DNA from 2 places in the Xanthomonas sp. NCPPB 1132 genome. Region 2 is predicted to be linked to the other one. Evidence: riboswitches for the same ligand, from Rfam matches in the RefSeq annotation. Region 2 holds a riboswitch; the other holds the start of a gene.
What was found. A riboswitch is a leader RNA that binds a small molecule or an ion and turns the genes downstream of it on or off. The one in region 2 is predicted to bind cobalamin.
Positions count from the first base shown of each region.

Region 1: it holds a riboswitch for cobalamin, as region 2 does, so the genes downstream of both, btuB (TonB-dependent vitamin B12 receptor) here and AC1G9L_RS01540 (ribonucleoside-diphosphate reductase subunit alpha) in region 2, are expected to answer to the same signal.

Region 1 covers NZ_CM152819.1:740,700-755,519, reverse strand. Annotated here, with positions in the region: gene AC1G9L_RS03370 (DUF4398 domain-containing protein) at 1-255, opposite strand, end outside; gene AC1G9L_RS03365 (PilT/PilU family type 4a pilus ATPase) at 355-1,494, shown strand; gene maiA (maleylacetoacetate isomerase) at 1,951-2,607, opposite strand; gene AC1G9L_RS03355 (fumarylacetoacetate hydrolase family protein) at 2,697-3,686, opposite strand; gene AC1G9L_RS03350 (DEAD/DEAH box helicase) at 4,031-5,395, shown strand; gene queD (6-carboxytetrahydropterin synthase QueD) at 5,572-5,931, shown strand; gene AC1G9L_RS03340 (phasin family protein) at 6,212-6,589, shown strand; gene bioD (dethiobiotin synthase) at 6,858-7,547, opposite strand; gene AC1G9L_RS03330 (GAF domain-containing protein) at 7,668-8,150, shown strand; gene AC1G9L_RS03325 (TfoX/Sxy family protein) at 8,147-8,575, shown strand; cobalamin riboswitch at 8,601-8,818, shown strand; gene btuB (TonB-dependent vitamin B12 receptor) at 8,933-10,804, shown strand; gene AC1G9L_RS03315 (IS5 family transposase) at 10,952-11,974, shown strand; gene gph (phosphoglycolate phosphatase) at 12,201-12,854, opposite strand; gene AC1G9L_RS03305 (LysR substrate-binding domain-containing protein) at 12,900-13,802, opposite strand; gene AC1G9L_RS03300 (NAD(P)-dependent oxidoreductase) at 13,904-14,539, shown strand; gene dinB (DNA polymerase IV) at 14,691-14,820, opposite strand, start outside.
Region 2 covers NZ_CM152819.1:359,060-373,879, reverse strand. Annotated here, with positions in the region: gene purU (formyltetrahydrofolate deformylase) at 1-369, opposite strand, end outside; gene AC1G9L_RS01590 (XVIPCD domain-containing protein) at 499-939, opposite strand; gene AC1G9L_RS01585 (NAD(P)-dependent oxidoreductase) at 1,063-1,941, opposite strand; gene AC1G9L_RS01580 (NADH:flavin oxidoreductase/NADH oxidase) at 1,996-3,093, opposite strand; gene AC1G9L_RS01575 (NAD-dependent protein deacetylase) at 3,181-4,062, opposite strand; gene AC1G9L_RS01570 (VOC family protein) at 4,260-4,640, opposite strand; gene AC1G9L_RS01565 (MFS transporter) at 4,673-5,926, opposite strand; gene AC1G9L_RS01560 (LysR family transcriptional regulator) at 6,026-6,931, shown strand; gene AC1G9L_RS01555 (thioredoxin fold domain-containing protein) at 7,974-8,306, opposite strand; gene AC1G9L_RS01550 (flavodoxin) at 8,381-8,959, opposite strand; gene AC1G9L_RS01545 (ribonucleotide-diphosphate reductase subunit beta) at 9,057-10,097, opposite strand; gene AC1G9L_RS01540 (ribonucleoside-diphosphate reductase subunit alpha) at 10,205-12,619, opposite strand; cobalamin riboswitch at 12,800-13,018, opposite strand; gene AC1G9L_RS01535 (hypothetical protein) at 13,206-13,733, opposite strand; gene ompR (osmolarity response regulator transcription factor OmpR) at 13,912-14,640, shown strand; gene AC1G9L_RS01525 (ATP-binding protein) at 14,637-14,820, shown strand, end outside.

The DNA of each region.
Region 1 (14,820 bases), 380 kb from region 2:
CAGCTGCGGCGCGGTCTTGCGCTGGCGGCGGTCGAGCTCGGCCTGCTGCGCCTGCTCCAGGCCCTGGCGGGCGCTGGCCAGCAGGTCCGGCGCATACTGGTCGGCATCGGCCTGGATCGCACGCTGCACCGCCTGCTGCGCGGCCAGCAACTCCGGCGAGGCCACCTGGGCGAACGCGGCCGGCGCGGCGAACAACGCCAATGCGCAGGCCATCACATACTGCTGACAACGGAAGTGTGCGAAGCTAGTTTTCATCTAGGGGGGCCGTGGACGGAGACGTCGATCACGGCCATTGTCGGAAGCCTGTGGCGCGCTTGCAACGGGCGATTGCGGATTGTTGGGGAACCATTGCGCATGGATATCGGCTATTTCCTGAAGCTGATGACCGAAAAGAACGCCTCGGACATGTTCCTGACCACAGGAGCACCGGTCTATATCAAGATCGAAGGCAAGCTGTACCCGCTCGGCGCCACCGGCCTGCCGCCGGGCATGGTCAAGAAAATCGCCTATTCGCTGATGGACGAGGGCCAGGTGCCGCAGTTCGAGCGGGAGCTGGAATTGAACATGGCCATCGCCCTGCAGGACGCCGGGCGCTTCCGCGTCAACGTGTTCAAGCAGCGCGGCGAGGTCGGCATGGTGATCCGCGCGATCCGCAGCAAGATCCCCAGCATCGAGGAACTGCACCTGCCGCAGGTGCTCAAGGACGTGATCATGACCCCGCGCGGGCTGGTCCTGGTGGTCGGCTCGACTGGCTCGGGCAAGTCCACCTCGCTGGCGTCGATGATCGACTACCGCAACAGCACCACCACCGGGCACATCCTCACCATCGAGGACCCGATCGAATACCTGCACAAGCACAAGATGTCCATCGTCAACCAGCGCGAGGTGGGCCTGGACACCCACGCCTTCCACAACGCGCTGAAGAACGCGATGCGCGAGGCGCCGGACGTGATCCTGATCGGCGAGATCCTGGACGCGGAGACCATGGAGGCGGCCATCGCCTTCGCCGAGACCGGGCACCTGTGCCTGGCCACCCTGCACTCCAACAACGCCGACCAGACCATCGAGCGCATCCTCAACTTCTTCCCCGAGAGCGCGCACAAGAACGTGTTGATGAACCTGTCGCTGAACCTGCGCGCGGTGATCTCGCAGCGTCTGGTCAAGGACAACACCGGTCGCCGCCGGCCGGCCTCGGAAGTCCTGCTGAACACGCCGATGATCCGCGACCTGCTGCGGCGCGGGCAGGTCCACGAGATCAAGCAGGCGATGGAGGAGTCGCTGGAGGACGGCATGGAGACCTTCGACCAGTGCCTGTTCCGCATGGTCAAGCAGGGCCAGATCGAGCAGGAGGAAGCGCTGCGCGCGGCCGACTCGCGCGACGGCCTGGCCCTGAAGTTCCGCCTGTCCGAAGGCGGCAGCGGCGAACACGACCCCTACGCCGACTATGACAGCGGCCCCAGCGCCGCGCCGCGCATCACCCACGGCTTCGTCTGAGCGCATCGCCGCAAGCACTGCGGCGCCTATGCAGGAATAGCTGCGTAAGAGCGGCTTCAGCCGCGACCGGGGCATTGGCAGACGCCTGGTCGCGCCGGTCCCGCAGCGATGGCGGCAACGGCGGACCGGAGGATCCAGCGGCGGTCGCCGCGGGTCGCCCTTGCCGAGGCAAACGCCACGTCCAAGCAACTGCGCGTCGGGACTGAAGTCCCTCCCACAGTGCACCCAGCGAGTTAGCCGCAAGCGTCTGTGGGAGCGACTTCGTAGGGGCGGCTTCAGCCGCGACCGGGCATTGGTAGACGCCTGGTCGCGCCGGTTCCGCAGCATCGGCGGCAACAGCGGACCGGGGGTCCAGCGGCGGTCGCCGCGGGGCGACAGGCATGGCGGCAGCTTCGGCCGATCGCGCATACCGGCAGACCGGTCGCGGCTGAAGCCGCTCCTACGACACAGCGAAATTCACTGTGCGTCCGGCTGGTGTTCCGGGCGTGCCGCGTCGAAGGCCGGCAATGCCAGGCAGGCGCGCTCGATCCGCTCCAGGGTCGGATAGGCCTGCAGGTCCACGCCGAAACGGCGCGCGTTGTACAGCTGCGGCACCAGGCAGCAATCGGCCAGGCCCGGCTGCTCGCCGTGGCAGAAACTGCCGGTGTCCGGCGACTCGGCCAGCAACTGCTCCAGCGCGTCGAAGCCGACCTGCATCCAGTGCCGCATCCACTCCTCGCGCTCGGGCTGCGGCACGTTCCAGGCGCTCTCGAAGAACTGCGCCACGCGCAGGTTGTTGAGCGGGTGGATGTCGCAGGCGATCAGTTGCGCCAGGCCGCGCACGCGGGCGCGGTCGATCGGCGCGTCCGGCAGCAGCGGCGGCTCCGGCCAGCGCTCGTCCAGGTACTCCAGGATCGCCAGCGATTGGCGGATCGGCTGGCCGTCGTGGCACAGGGTCGGCACCAGTTCCTGCGGGTTCAGCCGCGCATACTTCGGCGAGTGCTGCTGCCCGCCGTCGCGCACCAGGTGCACCGGCAGCGACTGGTAGGCCAGCCCCTTCAGCTCCAGCCCGATGCGCACCCGATACGCGGCGCTGGAGCGCCAGTAGGTGTAGAGCTGCAGTGCCTCGTCCATGCCCGCCTCCGTCTGCGCAATCGACAACGATACCGGTGGACACCTGGGCTGCGACGCCGCCGGTCGCCCCGGCACCGCCGCCGGCCGGGTCAGGGCAGCGGCGCCTGCTCGATACGCTGCTCGATCGCGCCGAAGATGCTCACTCCGTCACGGTCCAGCATCTCGATCCGCACCACGTCGCCGAAGGACATGTACGGCGTGCTCGGCTTGCCGTCGCGCAGGGTTTCCACGGTGCGCTGTTCGGCGAAGCAGGAGGCGCCGCGCGTGGTGTCCTGGTTGGCGATGGTGCCCGAACCGACCACCGCGCCGGCCGCCAGCGGGCGGGTCTTGGCCGCGTGCGCGACCAACTGCGCGAAATCGAACTGCATGTCCTCGCCGGCTTCCGGCGCGCCGAACCAGGTGCCGTTGATGTGGGTCAGCAGCGGCAGGTGCACCTTGTTGTCGCGCCAGGCCTCGCCCAGTTCGTCGGGAGTGACGAACACCGGCGACAGCGCCGAACGCGGCTTGGACTGCACGAAGCCGAAGCCCTTGGCCAGTTCCGGCGGAATCAGGTTACGCAGCGACACGTCGTTGACCAGACCGATCAACTGGATGTGCGCGGCAGCCTGTGCGGGCGTGACCGCCATCGGCACGTCGTCGGTGACCACCACGATCTCGGCCTCCAGGTCGATGCCGTAGTCCTCGCTGACCACCTTGACCGCATCGCGCGGGCCGTAGAAGCCGGCGCTGACCGCCTGGTACATCAGCGGGTCGGTGTAGAAGCTCTCCGGCACCTCGGCGCCGCGCGCGCGGCGCACGCGCTCCACGTGCGGCAGGTAGGCGCTGCCATCGAGGAACTCGTAGGCGCGCGGCAGCGGCGCGGCCAGCGCCGCCATGTCCAGGTCGAACTGGCCGTCGGCGCTGCCGTCGTTGAGCGACTCGGACAGGGCATTCAGGCGCGGGGCGAGGTTGCTCCAGTCCTCCAGCGCGCGCTGCAGGGTCGGCGCGATGCCGGTGGCGCGCACCGCGCGGGTCAGATCGCGGGACACGACGATCAGGGTGCCGTCGCGACCGCCTTCCTTCAGGGAACCTAGCTTCATGTCCGTCCAGTGCTGGGGGCTGAGCGGCGATTGTACGGCCAGACGGCGGCTTGGTTTCAACTGAAACGGACCCGCATTTTGTGCAGCGCGCCAATTCAGGTACACTGCCCGGGTCTGCATGCGGCCGTCCGTTTCCCTCAGGGATCGCCGGCGAGGCCAGGATCGCAACGATCCGACTCGCCCGCCCCGCCCGACGCCTTTCGTGGTGCCGACGAACCCCAGCCTCGCGCTGCGGGTTGATCCACCCTCTCGCAGCGCGGTTCACGGGAACGCTCCGAGCCTCACCTACTTGCGCCTGCGCGCCGGGTCAGTCCCGGCGTCGGCGCGTTATCCGGAGCATTCTCATGTCGTTCGAATCCCTGGGCCTTGCGCCCTTCCTGCTGCGCGCGCTGGCCGAGCAGGGCTACGAAACCCCCACCCCGATCCAGGCGCAGGCCATTCCCGTCGCCCTGGAAGGCCATGACCTGATGGCCGGCGCGCAGACCGGCACCGGCAAGACCGCCGCGTTCGGCCTGCCGCTGCTGCAGCACCTGGGCACCTCGCCGCAGACCGTGGGCGCCGGCCCGCGCAAGCCGCGCGCCCTGGTGCTGACCCCGACCCGCGAACTGGCCACCCAGGTCCACGACAGCCTGCGCGGCTACAGCAAGTACCTGCGCATCCCCAGCGCCACCATCTACGGCGGCGTGGGCATGGGCAACCAGCTCGACGCGCTGCGCCGTGGCGTGGACCTGCTGATCGCCTGCCCGGGCCGCCTGCTCGACCACCTCGAGCGCCGCAGCGTGGACCTGTCCGGCATCGAGATCCTGGTGCTGGACGAGGCCGACCGCATGCTCGACATGGGCTTCCTGCCGTCGATCAAGCGCATCCTCGCCAAGCTGCCGCGGCAGAACCGCCAGACCCTGCTGTTCTCGGCCACCTTCGAGGAAGGCATCAAGCAGCTGGCCCGCGAGTTCATGCGCGACCCGCAGGAAATCCAGGCGACCCCGAGCAACACCGTGGCCGACACCATCGCCCACCGCGTGCATCCGGTGGACGGCGCGCGCAAGCGCGAACTGCTGCTGCACCTGCTGGCCGCCGACTCGCGCAAGCAGACCCTGGTGTTCGCCCGCACCAAGCACGGTGCCGACAAGCTGACCACGTTCCTGGACAAGTCCGGGATCAAGGCCGCGGCGATCCATGGCAACAAGAGCCAGGGCCAGCGCCTGCGCGCGCTCGGCGACTTCAAGGCCGGCCGCATCACCGTGCTGGTGGCCACCGACATCGCCGCGCGCGGCATCGACATCGACCAGTTGCCCAAGGTCATCAACTACGACCTGCCGATGGTCGCCGAGGACTACGTGCACCGCATCGGCCGCACCGGCCGCAACGGCGCGCAGGGCGAGGCGGTGTCGCTGGTGGCGCAGGACGAGGCCAAGCTGCTGCGCGCGATCGCGCGCCTGCTCAAGCGCGACATGGACATCCGCGACGTGCCCGGTTTCGAGCCGGTCACGCCGATCCGCTGGGGCAACAACAACCCGCCGGACGAGCGCCCGGGCGGCCAGCGTCCGCCGCGCCGCGGCAGCCACGCCCGCCGCGGCCACGGCGATGCGCCGGCGCACGCGCATGCCGGCAGCAAGAAGCCCGGCGGCAACCACGCCGACGGCGCGCGCCGCCAAGGCCAGGGTCGCCGCCACGGCAACGGCGGCAACCGTCCCGCCGCGCCGCGCTGAGCCATCCGCGGCCGCGCGCTCCGCACGCACCCAGGCCGCCCTTCGGGGCGGCCTTTTTTGTCCGCTGCACCCGGACGTCGCGTGCCTGTCGCCGGCCCTGCGGCACGCCACGTCGTCCGTTTCGCGCGTCCCGCACCGCGCCATGCCGCTCCACCCCTGACCGTACAATGCCGCCCATGGATATCTTCAAAGTCTTCACCCTCGAAGCAGCGCACCGCCTGCCCAACGTGCCGCCCGGCCACAAGTGCGCGCGCCTGCACGGCCACTCGTTCCGCATCGAATTGCACGTCAGCGGCGAACCCGGCGCCGAGAGCGGCTGGGTCATGGATTTCGGCGACATCAAGGCGGCGTTCCGTCCGCTCTACGACCAGCTCGACCACCACTACCTCAACGATATCGACGGGCTGGACAACCCCACCAGCGAACGCCTGGCGGTGTGGATCTGGGAGCGGCTCAAGCCGGCGCTGCCGCTGCTGAGCGAGGTGGTGGTGCACGAGACCTGCACCTCTGGGTGCCGGTATCGCGGGCCGGCTTGAAGAAGGCCGGGAATGGGGAATGGGGATTCGGGAATCGTAAGAGCGGCACTGCGACGACCGAGGGCATCCAGTGCCTGCCCGCCCTGTCCTCGGCGCGCGCAGTTGGCGCCTAACAGGGGTGCGGAGGCGTCCGGCGAGGGCTGGCGGAATTTGGCCAAACCATTGATCAGAAAGACAGTTTGAACGAATCCTGAGCGGCTTCAGAAAATTTTGTTGCATCGCAGCAGAATGGGCGTATGTTGCACTGCAACAGCAGTCGGCATTCCAACGGAGTTGCATGATGTCCGCTCAATTCAACGACCAGTTCAGCAGCTACACCCAGCAGTTCGCCGCTGCCGCGGCGCGTGCCAACCGACTGGCGCTGGAGAGCGCCGAGAGCGTGTTCGGCGTGCAGTTGAAGACCTTCGAGAAGAACGTGTCGGCCACCACCGGCTTCCTCGGCGAACTGACCGAGGCGCGCGACCTGGGCACCGTGCAGGCGCTGTGGCCGAAGGGCCTGCAGATCGCCCGCGACAACTTCGAGCGGCTGGCCACGGCCAACCAGGAAGTGTTCGGCCTGGGCCTGAAGACCTCCGAGGCCATCGGCCAGCTCGCCAAGCACCAGTTCGAGGCGGCGACCGAACAGGCCGCGCCCAAGGCCAAGCCCGCCGCGAAGTAGCACCCGATTCGACGTCGCTGCGGTCCGCCGCCCGACGCACCCTCGGTCTGCATGGGTCCCTCCCCCCGTGCAACCCCAAGGCCCGGTAGATCCCTCCCTCTACCGGGCCTTTTTTTGTGGGTGGGATTTGGGAGTGGGGATTCGGGATTGGTTGATCCCGTGCGCTGTGGCGCTTCTGTCTTTCTTGCAGGAAGAGCGTCGGCACCGATGCTTGGTTGGTGAGGCGTCGGAACTGAAGCCCCTCCCACACAACCCGCCCGGCAGTCGATCAGTCCGGCGACATGCCCGCCCACGGCTGCAACTGCGCCGCCAACTGCTCGGCCTGCGGTTGCGGCCGGTACGGCAACCGCCCCCAACACGGCATCGGCAGGCGCGTGCGCAGCATCGCCATGTTGTCGTCGATGCGCTCCATCGCCGGATCGATCTCGTTGCCGATCCAGCCGATGCACTGAAGGCCGTCGGCGGCGATCGCCGCGGCGCTGAGCCGGGCGTGGTTGAGGCAGCCCAGGCGCAGGCCAACCACCAGCACCACCGGCAGCCGCAGCGCGCGCGCCAGATCGGCCTGGTCCAGCGTCGCCGACAGCGGCGCCGCCCAGCCGCCGACGCCTTCCACCACCACCACGTCGGCCTGCGCGCGCAGGCGGTCGAACGCGGCCGCGATCGGCGCCAGCTCCAGCTGCACGCCGGCATCGGCGGCGGCCAGTTCCGGCGCCAGCGGCAACGGCAGCGCGTACGGATTGAGATCGTCGTAGTGCGGGCGCGGCGCGCTCGCATCCTGCAGCGCCAGCGCGTCCTCGTTGCGCCAGCCGTCGGCCTCGAGCGTGCAGCCGCTGGCCACCGGCTTCATCCCCACCGCGCGCTGGCCGCGCGCGCGCAGGGCGTGCAGCAGCGCGGTGCTGGCGATGGTCTTGCCGATGCCGGTATCGGTGCCGGTGACGTAGAAGGCGGAAACAGCCATGCAAGCGAAACCCTGTCGGTTGGCCGGCGGGACGCGCGGCGGCGCGCAGGATAGCCGGGCGCGCCGCGCGCGTCAGCCGCCGCGGTGCCGGCGGACGCAGCGCGCTGCTAGACTCGCGCGATGTTCGCCTCGTCCTCGCTCACCGGCAGCAAGCCGGAACAGTACGCCCAGTTGCTCGACCAGGCCCGCGCCCTGGTCGCCGGGGAGCCCGACCGCATCGCCAATGCCGCCAACCTGGCCGCGCTGGTGTACCACGCGCTGCCGCGGCTGAACTGGGTCGGTTTCTACTTCTACGACGGCAAGGAACTGGTGGTCGGGCCGTTCCAGGGCCTGCCGGCCTGCGTGCGCATTCCGCTGCACAAGGGCGTGTGCGGTGCGGCCGCCAGCAGCGGCCAGACCCAGCGCATCGACGACGTGGAGGCCTTCCCCGGGCACATCGCCTGCGATGCGGCCTCGCGTTCGGAACTGGTGGTGCCGCTGCTGCGCGACAGCGCGCTGGTGGGCGTGTTCGATCTGGACAGCCCCGACCTGGCCCGCTTCGACGCCGACGATCAGCGCGGCCTGGAAGCGATCGCCCAGGTCTTCGTCGACAGCCTGCGATGAGCACCACCAAGCTGCGCAACATCGGCCCCAAGAGCGCGGCGTGGCTGCGCCAGGTCGGCGTGCGCACGCAGCAGGACCTGGAGGCGGCCGGCGCGGTCGGCGCCTTCGTCAAGGTCAAGCGCGCCGGCTTCAAACCCAGCCTCAACCTGCTGTATTCGCTGGAAGGCGCGCTCAGCGGCTGCCACTGGCAGGAACTGTCCGAGGCGCGGCGCGCGCAGTTGCTGGGCGAGCTGGAAGCCGCGACGGCGGCGCTGCCGGCGCAGCGCGGCCTGCCGGTCGCCGGGCCGGTGGCGACCACCCATTTCGACCGCGACGACGCGCGCGGCGACGATGACGCCGACGGCGCCTACGCGCAGGACCCGCACGACACCCCGGTGGGCGACCATCACGGCGACGACGACGGCCACGGCGCACACGCAGACTGAGCCGCGCGGGCAGCGGCGATCGCGTACAATCGCGCCGCTTCAAGGTGACCCGCCGGCTCCGGCCAGCGGGTTGAAACGGGAAGCCGGTGCGTCTTGCGACAAGGCCGGCGCTGCCCCCGCAACGGTAAGCGATCCGCGCTGACGACCTGCGCCACTGTGCCCCGGGCATGGGAAGGCGTCGCAGCCGGGAGGTCCACCTCCCTGATCGCCAGCCCGGAGACCGGCCTTGCAGTTCACTGGTTGCGATGCGGAGGGCGTCGCGGCGTGCCGCGCCGTGTCCGGCGCCGTCCGCTTGCACCTTCCGTTCGCGACTCCCTTGCCGTCACAGCGCGCAGCCGCGCGCCGGAGTTGCCACCCATGTCGTCCCGCCTGCTTTCGGTCGCGATCGCGTCCGCCCTGTCCCTGCCCGCGCTGGCCCACGCCGCCGATGCCGCCACCGACCTCGACCAGGTCCTGGTCACCGCCACCCGCACCCAGATCTCGGTGGAGGACAGCGTGGTGCCGGCGCAGGTCATCGACCGCGCCGAGATCGAGCGCAGCCAGGCCACGTCGCTGGCGCAGCTGCTGCAGGGCCGCGCCGGCATCGGCGTCTCCAACCAGGGCGGCCTGGGCAAGCTGACCACGCTGAACCTGCGCGGCAGCGAATCGGACCACGTGCTGGTGCTGGTGGACGGCGTGCGCATCGGCTCGGCCAGCGCCGGCCTGGCCGCGTTCCAGGACCTGCCGCTGAGCCAGATCGAGCGCATCGAGATCGTGCGCGGCCCGCGCTCGAGCCTGTACGGCTCCGACGCGATCGGCGGCGTCATCCAGATCTTCACCCGCCGCGGTGGCCAGGGCTTCCAGCAGAACCTGAGCCTGGGCGGCGGCAGCCATGGCCTGCGCGAGGCCGGCGCCGGCTTCAGTAACCGCGGCGAGCGCGGCTGGCTGGCCGTGCAGGGCGGCTACCAGAAGACCGACGGCATCAATGCCTGCAATGGCTCGGCCACGCTGTTCGCCGGCTGCTTCGTCGACCAACCCGACCGCGACGGCTACCGCAACGTCTCGCTGAGCGCGCGCGGCGGCTACGCCCTCACTGACACGCTGCGCATCGAGGGCCAGGCGCTGAACATCGACAGCCGCAACGAATACGACGGCGATCCGCTGTTCGCCGGCAACGAGGCCGACAACACCCAGCAGGTGTTCAGCGGCAAGCTCGACTGGACGCCCTCCGATCGCCTGCACCTGGCCGCGCAACTGGGCCGCAACGTCGACGACGCCGACAGCTACTACCGTGCGCCGGGCGCGCGCACCCGCAGCTTCATCAGCACCTTCGACAGCCGCCGCGACACCGCCGCGCTGCAGGGCGACATCAGCCTGGCCGAAGGCCATCTGCTCAGCGTCGGCAGCGACTGGCAGCGCGAGCACGTCACCAGCACCACCGCCTTCGACGTCGACAGCCGTGACAACACCGGCGTGTTCGCCGAGTACCAGGGCCGCTTCGGCGCGCAGCAGGTGCAGGCCAGCGTGCGCAGCGACGACAACGAACAGTTCGGCGAGCACACCACCGGCAGCCTCGGCTGGGGCCTGGCACTGGCGCATGGCCTCAAGCTCACCGCCAGCGTCGGCACCGGCTTCAAGGCGCCGACCTTCAACGACCTGTACTACCCGTTCGCCGGCAATCCGGCGTTGAAGCCGGAACGTTCCAAGAGCGGCAACCTCGGCATTGCGCAGTATGCCGACAGCTGGAACTGGACCTTCAACGCCTATGAGACCCGGGTCAAGGACCTGATCTCCTACGACGCGATCAGCTTCCTGCCGGTGAACGTGGACGAAGCGCGCATCCGCGGCGCCGAACTGACCGGCTATGCGCTGCTGGCCGGCTGGGAACTGTCGGCGCAGCTGAGCCACACCGATCCGCGCAACCGCAGCGACGGCGACAACCGCGACAACTGGCTGGCGCGCCGCGCGCAGAACACCGCACGCCTGGACGTGGACCGCGGCATCGGCCCGGTCAAGCTCGGCGTCACCGTGTTCGGCAGCGGCCACCGCTTCGACGACGCGGCCAACCGCGTGCGCCTGGCCGGCTACGGCACCGTCGACCTGCGCGCGGAATACGCGTTCACCCCGGACTGGACGCTGCAGGCCAAGGCCAGCAACGTGTTCGATCGCGACTACCAGACGGTGAACTGGTACAACCAGCCGGGCCGCGAATACGCGCTGACCCTGCGCTACGCGCCGGCGGCGCGCTGACGCCATGCGTCGCGCTGTGCCGGAAGGCGTGGCGCGACGCGACAGCTCGGACATCACACGCGTCTTTTCGTGGGAGCGGCTTCAGGGCACCTCTAAAAACCCCACCTTTGGCATCATTGGTCTGGAGAACACGCCGAGGACGCCACGATGATCAGCCTGTTTGCCGGCCACGAACGCGAAGCCAAGCGGCAGCAGATCGGCGATCCTCTGGCTCTGCTGTCACGGCATATCGACTTTGCCGGGATTGCTCACGCCGTAGACGCGAAGCTGTCCTTGGGTACCGGCAAGCGCGGCGGCCGTCCGGCTTGGCCGACGCAGATGATGATCAAGCTGCTGCTGTTGCAGCAGTTGTACAACCTCTCCGACGATGCGCTGGAGTATCAGGTGCTGGATCGGCGCAGCTTCCAGCAATTCCTTGGACTGGAACACAGCGGCAAGGTGCCCGACGCCAAGACGATCTGGGTGTGGCGCGAACGGCTCAAGACCAAGGATCTGATGGGCGACATCAGCACGGCGATCGGTGAGCAATTGCAACGTGCTGGGTTCATTGCCCGCGGCGGTCAGATCATCGACGCCAGCATCGTCAGCGCTCCGATCCAGCGCAACACGCGCGAGGAGAACGCGCAGATCAAGCAGGGCGATGACGTCGGCCAGGACTGGAGTGATGCCAAGCGTGCGCAGAAAGACGTGCAGGCACGCTGGACCAGGAAGCATGGGGTGACGTTCTACGGCTACAAGCTGCACGCCAGCACGGACCGCCGCTGGGGTTTCATCCGCCGCTACGACGTGAGCGCGGCCAACGTGCACGACAGCCGCCACTTCGAGCAGGTGCTGGACCCGGACAACACCGGCCGCACGGTATGGGCCGATAGCGGGTATGCCGATGCAGCGCGAGAAGCAGACCTGAAAAAGCGTGGTTACCGCCCCGCGATCCAACATCAAGGGCAGGCACGCAAGCCCTTGAGCGAGGCAGCAAAGCGCCGGAACCGTCGCATTGCCAAGGATCGGGTGTTCGGCGAGCACCCGTTTGCGCGCTTGGCCCAACAAGGCGGCAAGTTCGTACGCTGCATCGGCTTGGCGCGGGCAAAGGTGGTGATCGGGCTGAAGGTCGCCAGCCATAACGTGATGCGGCTGGCACGGCTACAGGAGCGGGCCATGGTGCCGGCGTGATCGGCTGAGGTGGCCGAGCGGCCACCTCAGCCTCCCAACCACCACGATCAGGCGCCGCTCTGGTGCCGTTGCGACAGATGCTGCCCCTGGCTCCAGGTCGTGGCAGGTTGTTCGAGGTGCCCTTCAGCCGCGATGGGCTTTCCCGATAAAGCCCGTCGCGGCTGAAGCCGCTCCTACGACACAACCGGGATCTTCGCGTGGCACCGCGGCGCTGCGCGACCATCGCTCAGCGCAACTGCAGCAGCTCGCGCAGATCGTCCATCAGCAGCACCACGTCGGCGGTGGCCAGATCCAGGTCGCGCGGATAGCCGTAGCGCACCAGCGCCACCGGCATACCGGCGGCGTGCCCGGCCTGCAGGTCGGTCCCCGAATCGCCGACCATCAGGCAGCGCGCCGGCGGCTGTGCGAACTGCTGCGCCAGGTGCAGCAACGGCGCCGGGCTGGGCTTGCGCTCGGGCAGGCTGTCGCCGCCCAACACCGCGGAAAACAGCTCCGCCACGCCCAGATGCTGCAGCAGCGGCGGCACCATCGCCGACGGCTTGTTGGTGCACAGCGCCAGCGTCACGCCATCGGCATGCAGTTGCGCCAAGGCCTCGGCCGCACCTGGATACAGCCGCGGACTGCGCAACAGGCACTCGGCGTAGTGGCGCATGAAGGTCGGCATCACCGCATCGATCGGCGTGGTATCCCCGGCATGCCGCCAGGCGGCCTCGACCAGCTTGCGTACGCCCTCGCCGATCCAGCCGAGCACGGTCGGCTCCGGCACCCGCGGCAGGCCGAAGTCGACCAGGGTGCGGTTCAGCGCCTCGGCGATGTCGGCGCCGCTGTCGACAAGGGTGCCGTCGAGGTCGAACACCACCACTGCATAGGGAAATGTCATGTCGTTCCTGCGCGCCAGAGCCGGCGCGTATTGTAGGCAACTCGCTCAGTCGCGATCCCAGTAGGGCACGTCGCCGAAGCGCGCGACCAGGAAATCCAGGAACACGCGCACGATCGCCGGCTGCTGCCGGCGCGAGGCGTACACGCCGAAGATGTCCATGGTGTCGAGTTCGTGGTCGGGCAGCACGCGCTGCAGTTCGCCGCTGCGCAGCAGCGCTGCGGCCTGATAGGTCGGCAGCATCGCGATGCCGGCGCCGGCGCGCACCGCCTCCATCAACACGGTGGCTTCGTTGGCGGTGAAGTTGCCGCTCACCGGCACCGACACGCGCTCGCCGCGATGGCGCAGCGGCCACGCGTGCTTGCCCACGTAGTGATGGCCCAGGCAATTGTGCGCGGCCAGGTCGGCGGCGGTCTGCGGGACACCGTGCCGCTGCAGATACGCTGGCGCCGCGCACAGCACCGAGCGACACACGCTCAGCCGCCGCGCGATCAACCCCGGATCCACGCGATGGGAGATGCGCACGGCCAGGTCGATGCGCTCCTCGACCAGGTTGACCGTGCGATCGGCCAACAGCATGTCCACACGTGCCTGCGGATGACGGGCGATGAACTCGGCCGCGGCCGCGGCCAGATGCGCCTGGCCGAACGAAGCCGACGTGGTCACCCGCAGTTGCCCGTGCGGCTCCGGGTCGTCGCTCGCCAGTTCCTCGCGCAGTGCCGCCCCCATGTCCAGCATCGGCCGGAAGCGCGCCAGTGCGGTTTCGCCGGCGCCGGTCAGGGTGACCCGCCGCGTGGTCCGGTGGAGCAGGCGCACGCCCAGCCAACGCTCCAGCTCCGCCAGGTGGCGCGACACCATGGCCCGCGACAGGTCCAACGCCTCGGCTGCCGCGGTCAGGCTCCCACGCTCGGCGACCTCGACGAATACCGCAATCGCGGTCAGACGATCCATTTGCTCGTTCCATGCAACAAATAGTCGACTTATACGCCGTTTATCGCCCCAATCGCCACCGCTAGGCTGTGCGCATCCCATCCACTGACTGGAGCATCTCGATGAACATCGCCCTGATCGGCGCGACCGGCAAGATCGGCCGCCACATCGCCCGCGAAGCGATGCGCCGCGGGCACGCGGTCACCGCCCTGGTCCGCCGCACGCAGCCGCTGCCGCCGGAGCTGGACGGCGCCAAGGTCGTGCTCGCTACGCTGGACGACCACGCCGCGCTCGCCGCATCCGTGCGCGGCCACGATGTGCTGGCCAGTGCCTACGGCCCCAGTGCCGCTGCGGCCGACACGATCCCGGCCGCGGCCCAGACCCTGGTCGAGGTCGCCCGCAGCGCCGGTGTGCGCCGCCTGCTGGTGGTCGGCGGCGCCGGCAGCCTGGAAGTGGCACCAGGCGTGCAACTGGTGGATACCCCGAACTTCCCCGACGCCTACAAGCCCTACGCGCTGGCGCATCGCGCCTCCCTGCAGCACCTGCGCGCCGCCGATGACCTGGACTGGACCTTCTTTGCCCCGGCCGCCGAGATCGGCCCCGGCGCCGCGCGCGGTGGTGCGCGGACGCAGGCCACCGCGCTGCTCACCGATGCGCAGGGCCATAGCGCGATCAGCTACGCCGACTACGCCAGCGTGTTCGTCGACGAGATCGAACGCCCGCAGTACCTGCGCCAGGTCGCCACTGCCGCCTACTGAGCCATGCGCCGGCACAGCGCGGCGGGCTGACCGCTCGGCCGCTCGTCCGTTGTCGCCAGCGGCCGCTGTCGCAGCCAGATTCGCGCGTTCGACGAAGACAGCGCGAAGCAAGGAGGCGAGCGCGCTGGTCGCCAACGGACGGCCGGCGCAGTCAGCGAAACAACTGCCCCTGCGCCTGCCCAGGCGCGCGTTCGTGAAAGCCGGACAGGCCCACGCCGACCAGGCGGTAGCGGGTGGACGCCGGCAGGTCCACGCGCGCGCGCAGCGCCAGGGCGATGTCG
Region 2 (14,820 bases):
GTGGTTGGAGGCCACCGCGGCGATATCCACCCGCAACTGCCGGCTGTGCGCGCGGAACAGCAGGTCGTTGAGGCAGTGGCCCTGCTTGCTGACCAGCACCAGCAGGCGCGCACGGCGGCGCGCGTCGTGCAGTTGCCAGTCCATCGCGTAGTCGGCGGCCAGCGGCTCCAATTGCAGCTTCACTGCGGCGACGACGCCGTCGGCGGGCACATCGAAGTGCACGCGCAGGAAGAAGCGGCCGCTTTCCTCGTCGCCGAACTGCTGCGCATCGAGGATGTTGCAGCCGTGCTCGAACAGCAGGCCGCTGACGCGGAAGACGATGCCGGTACGGTCCGGGCAGGACAGGGTCAGGATGTAGTCGTGGCGCATTTGCGGATGATAGGGGACCCGTACCCTCACCCCAACCCCTCTCCCGGAGGCAGAGGGGCTCAGCCTTCCTTACCAGGAAACAGGGTCGCAGCTGACGCCTCGCCTGGGACGTTGTTCACTCGCCTGCACTCACTCCGGACGCAAGCGCAGCGCCAAACGGCGGTTGACCTTTTCCAGGCGCGCCAGCGAATCCTCCACCGACATGCCGACCGCTTCGTGGGTGGTGATGTGCGCGCGCAGGTGCGCCGGATCGTCCAGGTCGCCGCGCACCAGAAACACGTTCTCGCCATCCTCCACCTCGCCGATCTCGCGGCTGAGCACCACGTGGTCGACCTGGTCGAAGCCGTATTCTTTGGCCAGCGGCAGCAGCCGCGCCACCATGCGCTCGCTGATCGCATCCGGCACGCGGCCGCAGGCCGCGTCCAGCGCGTGCACGCCCTCGCGGATCTGCGCGTACAACAGGTGGTCCGGATGGTCCGGATGATCGGGCCCGGGCACGGCCTCGCGCACGACCGCGCGCGGCGGCTGGATCGGCGCTCTGTCGCCGGGATCGGACGAATTCGGGCTCATGGCATCCTCCTGTGATGCGCCAACAAATCGCCGCACCTTAGCGGCAAGCGCGCGCCAGGCTCAAGCGGGCACGCAGTGTGCCGCATGCGCCGCCAAGGTCCGCTGAAGATCGTCCCGCGTCGCTCAGGCCTGGCCGGCGCGGCGCGCGGCGACCTTGGCCAGCGCCGCCCAGTCCAGCTCGCCGTCGCCGTGCGCGATCGCTTCGATGAAGGCATCGCGCAGCACCCCCGCCAGCGGCATCGGCACGTGCCGGGTCTCGCCGGCGTTCAGCGCCAGGCGCACGTCCTTCAGGCCCAGCGTGGCCTTGAAGCCAGCCGGGCTGTAGCGCTGTTCGGCGATCATGCCACCATAGGTCTGGTAGGCCGGTGCGGCGAACACGGTACTGGTGAGCATGTCGAGGAAATCGGCCGCTTCCACGCCGTGCCCGCGCACCAGCGCCGACGCCTCGGCCATGGTGCCGATGGCGCTGGCCAGGCACAGATTGGCGGCGAGCTTGACCGCGTTGGCCTGTTCCGGCGCGGCGCCGAAATACCAGGTCTTGCGTCCGATGACATCGAGCAACGGCTGCACCCGCGCCAGCGCCGCGGCATCGCCGGCGGCCAGCAGGTTGAGCTGGCCGGCCGCGGCCACCTCCACCCGCCCCAGCACCGGCATCGCCAGGTAGGCGACGCCGCGCTCGGCATGCAGCGCGTGCAGTTCGCGCGCCAATGCCACCGAGATGGTGGCCATGTTGACGTGCACGCTACCGGCAGTGAGCGCGTCCAGCGCGCCACGATCGAGCAGGGTCTCGCGCACCGCGGTGTCGTCGGCCAGCATCGAGAACAGCACCGGCCCGCGCACCGCGTCGGCCGGTTGCGCGGCCAGTTGCGCGCCGGCCTCGAGCAGGGGCTGCGCCGCCGCGGGGCTGCGGTTCCAGACCGTCAACGCATGGCCGGCACGCAGCAGGTTGAGCGCGATCGGCTGGCCCATCGTGCCCAGGCCGAGAAATCCAATCGTCGTCATTGCATGCTCCCTGAAGAAATCGAAGTGGAGGCCGCCAACCGTGCGGCGCGTCGGTCAGGCGTCGAACACGCCGCGCGCCGCGTGCGGCTCGCAGCGCAGGTATTGCGGCGACGGCCGCAACCGCGCGCCCAGCGCGGCGGCCGCGTGCCAGGGCCAGCGCGGATCGTAGAGGATGCCGCGGGCCAGCGCGATGGCGTCGGCACGGTCCTCGGCGAGGATGGCCTCGGCCTGCTGCGGCTCGGTGATCAGGCCCACCGCGATCACCGGCATGCGCAGCGCGCGGTGCAGCGCCTCGGCCAGCGGCACCTGGTAGCCGGGCGCCACCGGAATGCGCTGGCGCCGGTCCAAGCCACCACTGGACACGTGCAGGTAATCGCAGCCCTGCGCCTGCAATGCCTGCGCCAGCGCTTCGCTCTGCACCAGGTCCCAGCCGCCGTCGACCCAATCGGTCGCGGAGATGCGCACGCCCACTGCGATGCTCGGCGCCACCGCGGCGCGCACCGCCGCATGCACGCTCAGCAACAGGCGCATGCGGTTCTCGAGGCTGCCGCCATAGGCATCGGCGCGCTGATTGCTCAGCGGCGACAGGAACTGGTGCAGCAGGTAGCCGTGTGCGGCATGCAGTTCGATCAGCTCGAAGCCGAGGCGCTCGGCGCGCCGCGCCGACGCCACGAACGCCTCGACGATGGCGTCGATGCCGGCCAGGTCCAGCGCCTGCGGCGGCACGCCATCCTGGTCGAACGCCTGCGCCGACGGCGCCACGGTCTGCCAGCCATTCGGCTGGTCAGGCGCGATCGCGCCGCCGCCGTCCCAGGGCTTGCGCGTGGACGCCTTGCGCCCGGCATGCGCGAGCTGGATGCCCAACGGCATCGGCGACCAGCGCCGCACTGCGCGCAACACCGTGTCCAGCGCCGCTTCGGTGGCATCGTCCCACAGACCCAGGTCGGCATAGCTGATGCGTCCACGCGGCTCCACCGCCGTCGCCTCCAGGATCAGCAGGCCGGCGCCGGACTGCGCCAGTTGGCCCAGATGCTGCACATGCCAGTCGCTGGCGCGGCCGTCCTCGGCCGAGTACTGGCACATCGGTGCGATCACGATGCGGTTGGACAACGACAGCGGCCCCAGTGCCAGGGGCGAGAACAACTGGCTCACGATGCGGATCCATGGAAACGCCGAGCGCGGCGCGGTAAGCGGCCATTGCACTCCTGCCGTACAGCGCGATCAACCACTGCCGGTGGATCAGTTCGTGCCGGGATTCGGAACGCGCGCCGCTGCCGGCAGCAGGAAGGCCAGCGCCTGCGCGCACGATTGCTCCACTTTCAGGCTCAGCAGATCGTCGCCGCGGGTGCGGCCCAGGTTGACCGCGGCGATCGGCAGGCCGGCCTTGGCCGCGGCCTGCACGAAGCGGAAGCCGGAATAGACCATCAGCGACGAGCCCACCACTAGTACCGCGTCGGCGCGCTGCAGATGCGCGAAGGCACTGGCCACGCGCTCGCGCGGCACGTTCTCGCCGAAGAACACCACATCCGGCTTCAGCACGCCGCCGCAGTGCGCGCAGGGCGGCACGACGAAGCTGGCGAAATCCTCGCCCTCCAGGTCGGCATCGCCGTCCGGCGCCGGCGCGGCCTGCAGCGTTGCCCACTGCGGGTTGTGCTGCAGCAGGTGCTGCTGGAACGCCTCGCGCGGCATGCGCCGCTCGCAACCCATGCAGCGCACCACGTCCAGGCGCCCGTGCAGGTCGATGGTGGCACGGCTACCGGCGGCCTGGTGCAGGCCGTCCACGTTCTGGGTCAGCAGCAGTTCGACCTGGCCGCGCGCTTCCAGCTGCGCCAGCGCGGCGTGGGTGGCATTGGGCCGCGCATGGCCGAAGCGCGGCCAGCCGAGCAGGCTGCGCGCCCAGTAGCGCTGCCGCGTCGCCAGCTCGCCCATGAAGGCTTGGTAGGTCACCGGCTGCGCACGCTTCCAGTCGCCGGCGGCATCGCGGTAGTCGGGAATGCCCGAGTCGGTGCTGCAGCCGGCGCCGGTCAGCACGAACAGGCGCCGGTGGCGCTCGACGAACGCCTCCAGCGCGGACGCCGCTGGCTGTGCGGACGCGGGGTGATCCTGCAGCAACTGCGACATCAGGCGGCTCCGGTCGGTATGAAAGCGCGCGCAACGGAGGCGGCCGTCCCGCTGTATGTAGTGCGTGCGGGCCGGTAGCACAAGGGCCTGGCATTGCCCGCACATGAGGGATGGCACCCGGCGGAGCGGCGAGACGGCGGCAAGCGCGGGTTAGGCAGCGCGCGAACAGCACACGTCCAATGCCAACGCGGCTCCCATCACACCGGGTTGGCGACCTCGATCAGGTTGCCGTCGGGATCGCGGATGTACAGCGACAGGATCGGCCCGCGGGCGCCGGTGCGTTGGACCGGCCCCTCCTCGATCGGCACGGCCGCGGCCTGCAGTTCCTCCGCCACCTGCGCCAGCGGCGTGGCGGTGAGAAAGCACAGGTCGGCCGAACCTGGCGTGGGCGCCCGCGCCTTCGGCTCGAACTCGTGGCCATGCCGATGCAGGTTGATCTTCTGCGCGCCGAACGCCAGCGCCTTGCGGCCTTCGCCGAAGGTCACCACGCGCATACCCAGCACCTGCGCATAGAACGCGCAGCTGGCGTCGATGTCGGCGACGGTGAGGACCAGATGGTCGAGATGGTCGATCTGCATCGCGGAACTCCCGTTGGCTGAGGGCGCGCGGCTCACTCGCCGCGCGGCGGATGCGGCCCGAAGCGGCCATAGGGGCGGCTGTCGTCGGCACCGCGGCGCAGCACCTGCGCGGCGACCAGGCCGATGCCCAGCAACACCAGGCAGCACGCGACCAGCGCGTTCCAGCCTCCGTGCTGCCAGGCCGCGCCGCTGAGCGAGCCGATCACGCTGGCGCCGGCGTAATAGGCCAGCAGGTACAGCGAGGCGGCATGGCCCTTGAACTCCCCGCCCAGGCGCCCGACCCAGGCGCTGGCCGCCGAGTGCGCGACGAAGAAGCCGATGGTCAGCAGCACGATGCCGGCGATGACCGGCACCAGCGCATGCGCCAGGGTCATCGCCACGCCCAGCGCCGCGGTGGCGATGCCGGCCAGCACCACCGGGCCGCGGCCGAACCGGTCGGAGGCGGCGCCGGCGACCGAGGACGACACGATGCCGAACACGTAGGCACTGAAGATCAGGCCGAGCTGGCTCTGGCTCAGCCCGAACTCCGGTCCGCCCAGGCGGAAGCCGGCGTAGTTGTAGACGCTGACGAACACGCCCATCGCCAGGAACGGGATCGCGAACAGCCACGGCAGATGGCGATCGCGCAGATGCCCGCCCCAGGCGCGCAGGTGGAAGCGCAGGTTCACGCCCTGGCGGCGCACGAAATGCCGCGACGGCGGCAGCAGCCACACGAAGCCGATCGCGGCCAGCAGGTCCACCGTGCTCAGCGTGGCCAGCGCGGTGCGCCAGTCGAAGTGATCGGTGAGCACGCTCATGCCGATCCGGCCGACCATGCCGCCGAAGGCATTGCCGGCCACGTACAGCCCGGTGGCCGCGCCAAGCCGGCTCGCCGGCAGTTCCTCGGCCAGGTACACCATCGCCACCGCCGGGACGCCGCCCAGGGCGATGCCGGACAGCGCGCGCACCGCCACCAGCGCGCCCCAGTGTGGCAGGTAGGCCGCGAGCAGGTTGAGCAGCGCCGCCAACGCGATCGACACGAACATCAGCCCGCGCCGGCCCAGCGTCTCCGACACCGCGCCAGCGCAGAAGATCGCGATCGCCAGGCCGCCGGTGGCCAGCGACAGCGGCAATGAGCTGGCCGCCGCGCTGAGCCCGAACTCGCGGGCGAATTCGGGCAGCAGCGGCTGCACGCTGTACAGCAGCGAGAAGGTGGCGAAGCCGGCCAGGAACAGCGCCAGGCGGATGCGCAGCAGCGGCGCATCGTCCACGGCGTGCGCCGGCGGGCATTGGCTGGAGGCGTTCACGGGATGGGTCGCGGCGGGAAACGGAAGGCCAGTATTCGCCTGACCGACCCCGGCGTCCAATATATGATCGGCCCGTTCTCCATATGTGTTGGATATGACATGGAACTGCGCCACCTGCGCTATTTCCTGGCCGTGGCCGAGGCCGGGCACTTCACCCGCGCCGCGGCGCAACTGGGCATCCAGCAACCGCCGCTGAGCCAGCAGATCCGCGCACTGGAGGAGGAACTGGGCACGCCGCTGTTCGTGCGCACACCGCGCGGCGCCGAGCTCACCGATGCCGGCCGCGCCTTCCGCACCGAAGCCCGGCGCGTGCTCGCCGACCTGGAACGCGCCGGCGATGCCGCACGCCGCGCCGCACGCGGCGAAAGCGGCGTGCTGCGGCTCGGCTTCACCGCCTCGGCCGCGTTCAACCCGATCGTGCCGACCCTGGTGCGCGGCTTCCGCCGCGGCTGGCCGGCGGTGACGCTGGCGCTGGAAGAGACCAACACCGCCGGCCTGCTCGCTGCGCTGCTACAGGGACGGCTGGATGCGGCCTTCATCCGCTACAGCGTGGCCACGCCCTCGGAACTGCAGTTGCTCAAGCTGCCCGACGAACCGATGAAGATCGCGGTACCGGCGGCGCACCGCCTGGCCAAGCGCCGCCGCGCCCCGCTGTCGGCGCTGGCCGGCGAACCCTTCATCCTGTTCCCGCGCAGCTTCGGCACCAGCCTGTACGACGAGATCCTCGACGCCTGCCGCCAGGCCGGCTTCGAGCTGAAGATCGAACAGGAAGCGCCGCAGATGTCCTCCATCGTCAACCTGGTGGCCGCGGAACTGGGCGTGTCGGTGGTCCCCGCCTCGACTGCGCAGGTGCAGTTGCCCGGCGTGCGCTACCTGGACATCGACGGCCGCGTGCCGATGGCGCGGCTGGCCCTGGCCGCGCTGCCGGCCACCGCACAAGCGATGCCGATCGTGCGCCATCTGTGGCAGTTGGCGCAGGGGCATGCGGCGGGCAGGCGTGGGTAGGGGTGGCAGTGCATGGCTGCGCTCCCTTGGCAGGAATGTAGGACCGGCTTTAGCCGCGAGCTTTCACCGATAGACGAGAGCAAAGGCTTTCGCCCTTTCGGGCGAGTTACTTTGATCAGCCTTCGGCTGCTGAGAAGCGCTTCTTTGCTCGCGCAAAGAAAAGGTAACCAAAAGAAAGCGCGCCCTGCCTTGCGCCCTCCGCGCTGCGCGCTCCGGGTCCGCGGATGCACCGGGGATTCGCGGAAGGGGCATCCTGCCCCTGCCGCAAACGGCGCACATCCATGTGCGCCGCCCTTCGGGTGTTTCCCCGGTCCATCCGCCGCTGCGGAAGGGAACCCAGTAAGTCAAAAGCCAATGCACCATCAATAGCAAAAGCAGAAACTATTGCGGATACAGCGCATACATACGCCACTGTAATGGCGATGCGCCTGACCTGGGCGCATGCCGGCACAGCCACCTCTACGCCACGCACAACTGCGCCTGCAGCTTCTTCGAAAACCAGCATCGTTTTGCGCGTTCAACATGATCGATAAGCAACGTGGGCCGCCACGCGCAGCGCATTCGCTTACGAACGCTGCAATGATGCGGGCGGGCGCTGCAGCGGCAGCCGCTTCGGCCGTTGCTGTTGCCGTTACTGTTGCTTGGGCTGTTGCTGTTGCTTCGGCTTTTGACTTACCGGGTTCCCTTCCGTAGCGGCGGCCATCGCGGGGAAACACCCGAAGGGCGGCGCACATGGATGTGCGCCGTCCGCGGCAGGGGCAGGATGCCCCTTCCGCGGATCCCCGTGATGGACGCGGACCCGGAGCGCGCAGCGCGGAGGGCGCGTAGGCAGGGCGCGCTTTCTTTTGGTTACCTTTTCTTTGCGCGAGCAAAGAAAAGTGACTCGCCCGCAAGGGCGAAAGCCTTTGCTGTTCGCTTCCAAGCTTTCGTGTCGGACAAGAAGAACCGTAGGAGCGGCTTCAGCCGCGACAGACGTTATGGGAAAGCCCGTCGCGGCTGAAGCCGCTCCTACGAGATACGAGGTGCGAGGAACGCGGCGCGCTCAGCCCAGATGCGTGCGCACCGCTTCGTCGATCTTCGCCGGCGGCACGAAGCCGGGCACCCGCGCCACTTCCTCGCCCTGGCGGAACAGCATCAGCGTCGGCGTCTGCCGCAGGCCCTGCGCGCGGAAGAACTCCTCGCCCACGTCTTCCATCTTCACCTTGAGCAGGGTCACGCCCTGCGCCGTGTCGCTCTCGGCGAAACGCTCCAGCGACTTGTCGAGCATGCGGCAGCCCGGGCAGTTGTCCTTGTTGAAATCGGCCAGCACGCGCGGGTGCGCGGCAAGCGCATCGACGAACTGTTCGGCGCTGGAAACGGTGATGGTGGTAAGCATGGAACGGACCTCGTCTGGAACGTGACGCCCGGCGCGGCGATGGTCGGCGCCCGGGGCGGAAAAAGGAAAAAGGATCAGCCGCTGCCGACAGGCAACGGCACTGCGGCCTGGACGGCATCGGTTCCGGCCGTGCCAACCATGTCCTGCGACACCGCCACCGCATTCGCTGCATCCACTGCATCCGGCTGCAGGGCTCGCGCCGCGCGCAACGCCAGCACCTGCGCGCACCAGGCGTCGATGGCCGCGTTGTCGCGGTCGCCGTGCGGCATCTGCTCGATCTCCAGCCGCGGATAGGCGCTGTCGAAGAACCGCGCGATGCGCTTGACCGCACCGCAGTAGTACTCCAGCCCCCACTGCGTCTCGCCGGTGCCGAACGCCGCCACTTCGATCGTCTTGCCTGTCGCCTCGATCAACTCGGCGATATAGCGCTTCATCTCCGCCGGCGTGCGCCCGGCGTTGTCGCTCCAACTGCCGAGCAGATGCAGATCGAAGTCCGCCGCGCGCGCGGCATCGCCGAGCGCGCCCTGCAACGTCTGCAGATCGGTATGGATCCAGGTCACCGCGTGCCCCGCCGCCTCGCACTGCGCATGCACGCGGCGGGCGACGTCGCGGGTGTTGCCGCTGAGCGAAGCGTAGGCGAGCAGGATATGCATGGGGCGGGGATTCGGGATTCGGGATTGGGGATTCGTAAAAGCGGGATTCGACCTTGCTGTTGCGAATCCCGAATGCCGAATCCCCAATCCCGGCTCTTCAAAGATCGTCGAAGCCGTTGTCCGAGTTGGTCTTCTTGTAGCTGGCGTTGCGCATCTCGAAGAAGTCGGTCTTGGTCTCGGTGAAGTTGTCGGCGTAGGCCTTGATCCACGGCATCACGTTGTCGCTGGCGCCGCTGTACAGCTTCTCGATGCCGAGCATGCCGGACATCTTGTTGGCGCGGTACTTCACGTACTGGATCATCTCGTCCACGTCGATGCCCTCGATGCCGTCGAGCACTTCCGAGGACCACTCGGTCTCCAGGCGGATCGCATGCTCGAAGGCCTGGTGCACGTAGTCGGTCAGCTCGTTGGTCTGCAGTTCGGCGTTCTCGCCGATGATGGCGCGGATCAGCTCGCTGATGAACTTGGTGTGGGCCAGCTCGTCGCGGTTGATGAAGCTGATGATCTTGCCGGTACCGGTCATGCGGTTCTGCCGGACCAGGTTGTAGAAATACGCGAAGCCGGAATAGAAGTTGATGCCTTCCAGGATCGAGGACTGGATCAGCGAGCGCAGCAGGGTCTCTGCGGTCTTCTCGCGCATGAAGTCGTCGTAGGCCTGCATGATCGGCTGGTTGCGCGCGATGATGGTCGGATGCGTGCGCGCGATCTCGAACACGCGGTTCTGGTCGGCCAGGCCGGCGATCGAGGCCAGCACGTACGAGTAGCTCTCGTTGTGGATCACTTCCTGCTGGCCGATGATCGCGGCATTGGCGTGCGCGGCCGGGTCGGTGATGTATTCGGCGACGTTGTAGATGAAGCGCGTCTGCGGCGAATCCAGCGTGGCCAGCAGGCCGATGATCGAGTCGTAGGCGTTCTTCTCGCGCGCCGACAGCTCCCCGTACTGCTTGGCATCGCCCTTCATGTCCACTTCGTCGGGGATCCAGAAGTTGGTCGACAGCTCCTTGTACGCCCGGTAGAAGGACGGGTACGGGATGTCGTTCCAGTTGAGGATGCCGCTGGTGGTGCCGTTGATGATGCCGGTGGAACGGTTGGGGTGCAGCGGTTCGAGGATCTTGATGCGGTCGAGCGCGATGGCCATGGATGTGCTTTGGTAGTCGGTGAACGGCGCCGGCGGTCGGCGCGGGAATACGGAACGCGCGCGGCAGGACAGGCCTGCCGCGCGGCGCGGGCGTCAGACGCCGGCGATCAGCTCGAGCACCACTCGCACTCGCTGATGTCGATGTCGTTGGAACGCACGTAGTACGTGGTCTTCAGGCCTTCCTTCCACGCGGTCATGTGCAGGTCCAGCAGGGTGCTGGCGCGGATGCCGCTGGGCACGTAGAAGTTGAAGCTGATCGACTGGTCGACGTGACGCTGGCGGCGCGCGTTCTGGCGCACGCTGGCGAATTGGTCGACCTTGTAGGCGCCCTTCTCGTAGTACGGATAGGTGTCCACGGTCAGCCCCGGCGCCACCACCGGACGGCGGAAGTCCTTCTTCTCTTCGTAGTAGAACGCGCTGTAGATCGGGTCGATCGACGCGGTGGAGCCGGCGATCTGCGCGGTGCTCATGTTCGGCGCCACCGCCACCATCCAGGCGTTGCGCACGCCGTGCACGCTCACCTGCGCGGCCAGTTCCTGCCACTCGGCGCTGTCGTAGCCGCGCTTGGTGAAGTACTCGCCGTTCTGCCAGTCGCTGCCCTTGAACACCTTGTACGCGCCCTTCTCCTTGGCCAGCGCCAGGCTCGCCTGGATGGTCAGGTAGTTGATGCGCTCGTACAGCGAATCGCTGTAGGCCTCGGCGTCCGGCGAATTCCAGTCGATGCCCTTCTGCGCCAGCAGGTGGTGCCAGCCGAAGGTGCCCAGGCCGATCGCGCGGTACTTCTGGTTGGTGATGGTGGCCTGCGGCACCGGCAGCTCGTTGAGGTCGATGACGTTGTCGAGCATGCGCACCTGGACGCGGATCAGCCGCTCCAGGATGTCCGGCGACAGCAGGTCCGGCTGCGCGGTGACCGCGCGGCCCAGGTTCACCGAGGACAGGTTGCACACGACGAAGTCGCCGGCCTGCTTGGTGGTGACGATCTGGTCGCCGCTGATCATCTCCTGGATGACCCGCGTCGGGCTCATGTTCTGCAGGATCTCGGTGCACAGGTTGCTGGAATACACCATGCCCTGGTGCTTGTTCGGGTTCATGCGATTGACTTCGTCGCGATAGAACATGAACGGGTTGCCGGTCTCCAGCTGGCTGACCATGATCCGCTTGAACATGTCGATGGCCTTGACCACCTTGCGGCCGATGCGCTCGTCGGCCACCACTTCCTCGTAGCGGGCGCGGAAGCTGCCTTCGCCGCGCTTCTCGTCGAAGAAGTCCTGCAGGTACCAGCCCTTGACCTCCTTCACCTCGTGCGGGTCGAACAGGTACCACTCGCCGCGGCGCTCCACCGCTTCCATGAAGATGTCCGGCACGCACACCGCGGTGAACACGTCGTGCGCGCGCAGGCGCTGGTCGCCGTTGTTCAGGCGCAGGTCCAGGAACGCCTCGATGTCGCGGTGCCAGATGTCCAGGTACACGGCGATGGCGCCCTTGCGCTGGCCGAGCTGGTCCACCGACACGGCGGTGTTGTTGAGCTGCTTGATCCACGGCACCACGCCGCCGCTGGAGTTCTTCACCCCGCGGATCGCCGAGCCGGACGAACGCACGTAGCCCAGGTAGGCGCCGACGCCGCCGCCGTGCTTGGACACGCGCGCCACGTCGGTGTTGGAGTCGTAGATGCCCTGCAGGCTGTCGTCGACGGTGTCGATGAAGCAGCTCGACAACTGCCCGCCGATCTTGCCGGCGTTGGCCAGGGTCGGCGTGGCCACGGTCATGTACAGGTTGGACAGCGCCCAGTAGGCCTCGCCGACCAACTGCATGCGGCGCTCGCGCGGCTTCTCGTCCTGCATCAGGTACAGGGCGATGGTCAGCCAGCGCTCCTGCGGCAGTTCGTACACCTTGCGCGAGTTGTCGGTGGCCAGGTAGCGCGTGGCCAGCAGGTACAGGCCGTTGTAGGCGAACAGCTTGTCGCGCTCCGGATCGATCATGCGGCCGGCTTCGGCCAGCTCGTCCTTGGAGTAGTTCTTGAGGATGTCGATCGAGTACACGCCACGGTCGGCCAGGCTTTCCTGCAGGCCGACGTAGGAGCCGTACTTCTCGCCGGCATCGTAGAAACGGTTCTTGCTGGCGCGCTTGTACAGGCGGTCCAGGTACAGGCGCGCGGCGAAGTACTCCCACTCCGGCGTGGCGATGTCCACGCGCGACTCGGCCTCGCGGATCAGGTAGTCGACCATGTCGTCGGCCGACAGGCTTTCCTTCTTCTCGATGAAGGCGAAGGCCTTGCGCTCGTAGTCGCTCACGTCCAGCTGCGGGAACTCGGCGTGGATCCGGTCCAGGGTGCGCTGCAGGCGCGAGCGGTCGAAGGCCATGCGGCGGTTGCCGCCGTCCTTGACGATCCAGGTCACGGCGCGCTGGTCGTTGCTCGGCTCGCTGCTGGCCGTCGGCTCCGGCTGGGCAGTGGCGGCAGCGGTCGTGGGGTCGACGGCGGCGTCGACGGACGCGGTGGCCGGCAGGCTGTGGGTCTGGCTCATGAAGGTCTCCAAGCGTGGTGCACGCGGCCGCCCGACCCTCGCAGGCAGCGGTCCGACCGGGTTCGCAGGTGGCGGGCGGTGTCGCGAAGACTGCAAACGGCGCAGGCACCGGGCCTGCGGGCGGTCATCGCTGCACCGACCCTCTCCCCCCGGAGAGCGCGCGGTCGGCGCCGCGCGGTGTGCTTCGCGCGGCTGTCGGCAGGTCTTCGGGCTGATGGGCAACGGCCGTGGCCGGTTCCTAGCCCGTCGCTTCCCAAGGCGGGCGCCTCAGTGCGGATGACGGGTTCGTTCCCAATTACCGCTGCGGGGCAGCGCCGGAGTTGGCGTTGGCACGCCGCACCGGCTTCCCTTTTGATCCCGCGGCTTGTGGCCGCCGGAACCGACCACCCCAAGATAGTGGGGTCGGTCGGCCACGTCAACGCTAAATATGGGTGGAATTACGAAAACCTAAGCCTGGCAACGGTTTGCCGCGGGCGGCCGATTCCGGCCCGGCCGCGACGGCCGTTCGCGGCCGTGACGGGGTCGTGAAGCCGGCCGCAAACACGGGCGTTGGCGCCCCCGGACGGCCCCACCACCGCCGCCTGTCCTAGGGCCGGCACGGCACCACCGCGCCGCTGGCGTCGGTGCAGGTGCCGGTGTGGACGACACTGCCGTCCTGCACGCTGGTGCTGCCCTGGTAGCTGCCCTGTGTACCCGCGACGCTGCTCTGGCGGTTGCCACTGAGCGTGCCGTCGGCGGCGCGGGCCAGGCTGCCGCTGCTGCTGGCACTGGCGCCGTCGGCGCCTTGCACGCTGGCGCTGCCCTGGCGGCTGGCGCTGCCGTCGGCGTTGCGCTCGGCACTGCCCTGGCGCGTGGCGCTGCCGCCGGCGGCCGTCGTGCGGGTGGCGGCGCTGCTGGCGCTGGCGTTGCCCTGGCCGTCGGCCTGCCATTGGCGGGCGCGCTGCACGCTGCCGTGGGCGCCGCTGGCGCTGGCCTGCACGGCCGCGTGGCGGGCGCCATCGGCGCCGCCGGCGCTGCGCGTGCGGGTGTGCTCGCGTGCCTGGGCGCTGGGCACGGCCAGGACGCCGGCGGCCAGCGCCAGCAGCAAGGAGGTGGTGCGAGGGGACAGCGACATGGCGTTCTCCGGTGACGGCAGCGGCGTGCTGCCAGGCATCACCGTAGTCACGGCGCCGGCGCGCGGGGCGCCGGATCGGCCAGCGGATGTTGCCGCAGGCCACGGCGGAAACATCCGCTTACAGATGCGCCGCCATCGCCGTTGCCGCCAGGCCGCGGCGCAGCCGATAGTGGCGTCCATGCACGATGCCGCGCCCGCTCCCCGCCTGCTGCTGGTCGACGACGACGACCGCCTGCGCGCCCTGCTGTGCCGCTACCTGGAAAGCCAGGGCTTCGCGGTCAAGGCGGTGGCCGACGGCATGCAACTGCAGCAGGCGCTGGCGCGCGGCCACTATGATCTGGTGGTGCTGGACCTGATGCTGCCCGGCGAGAACGGCCTGGAGATCTGCCGACGCCTGCGCGGCCAGGGCGACCACACCCCGATCGTGATGCTGACCGCCAAGGGCGACGAGATCGACCGCATCGTCGGCCTGGAGATCGGCGCCGACGACTACCTGCCCAAGCCGGTCAACCCGCGCGAGCTGCTGGCGCGGATCCGCGCGGTGCTGCGCCGTACCCGCCCGGGCGGCGCCGGCGCGCCGCAGCCGGACGGCGGCGAGATCGGCTTCGGCCGCTTCCGCCTGCACCTGGGACGGCGCGAGCTGCGCCGCGACGGCGAACCGCTGAAGCTCACCACCGCCGAGTTCGCGGTGCTGTCGGTGCTGCTGCGGCACCCACAGCAGCCGCTGAGCCGCGACCGCCTGTCCAGCCTGGCGCACGGCCGCGAACACGAGCCGCTGGGCCGCAGCATCGACGTGATCGTGGCGCGGCTGCGCAAGCTGCTGGAAGACGACGTGCGCACGCCGCGGCTGATCCAGACGGTGTGGGGCGTGGGCTATGTGTACGTACCGCCGGAGCCGCAGGCATGAGCGCGCCTGCCTTCCGCGCCAGCGGCTGGCCGCGCAGCCTGTTCGGGCAACTGGCGCTGGTGATCGCGCTGGTGCTGGCCGGCGCCGGCCTGCTGGCGCTGCTGCTCGGCCGCGAACTGGCGTTGCGGCCGGCAGCGCAGCAGCAACTGCGCGTGCTGCACGGCTTGGCCAATGTCGCCG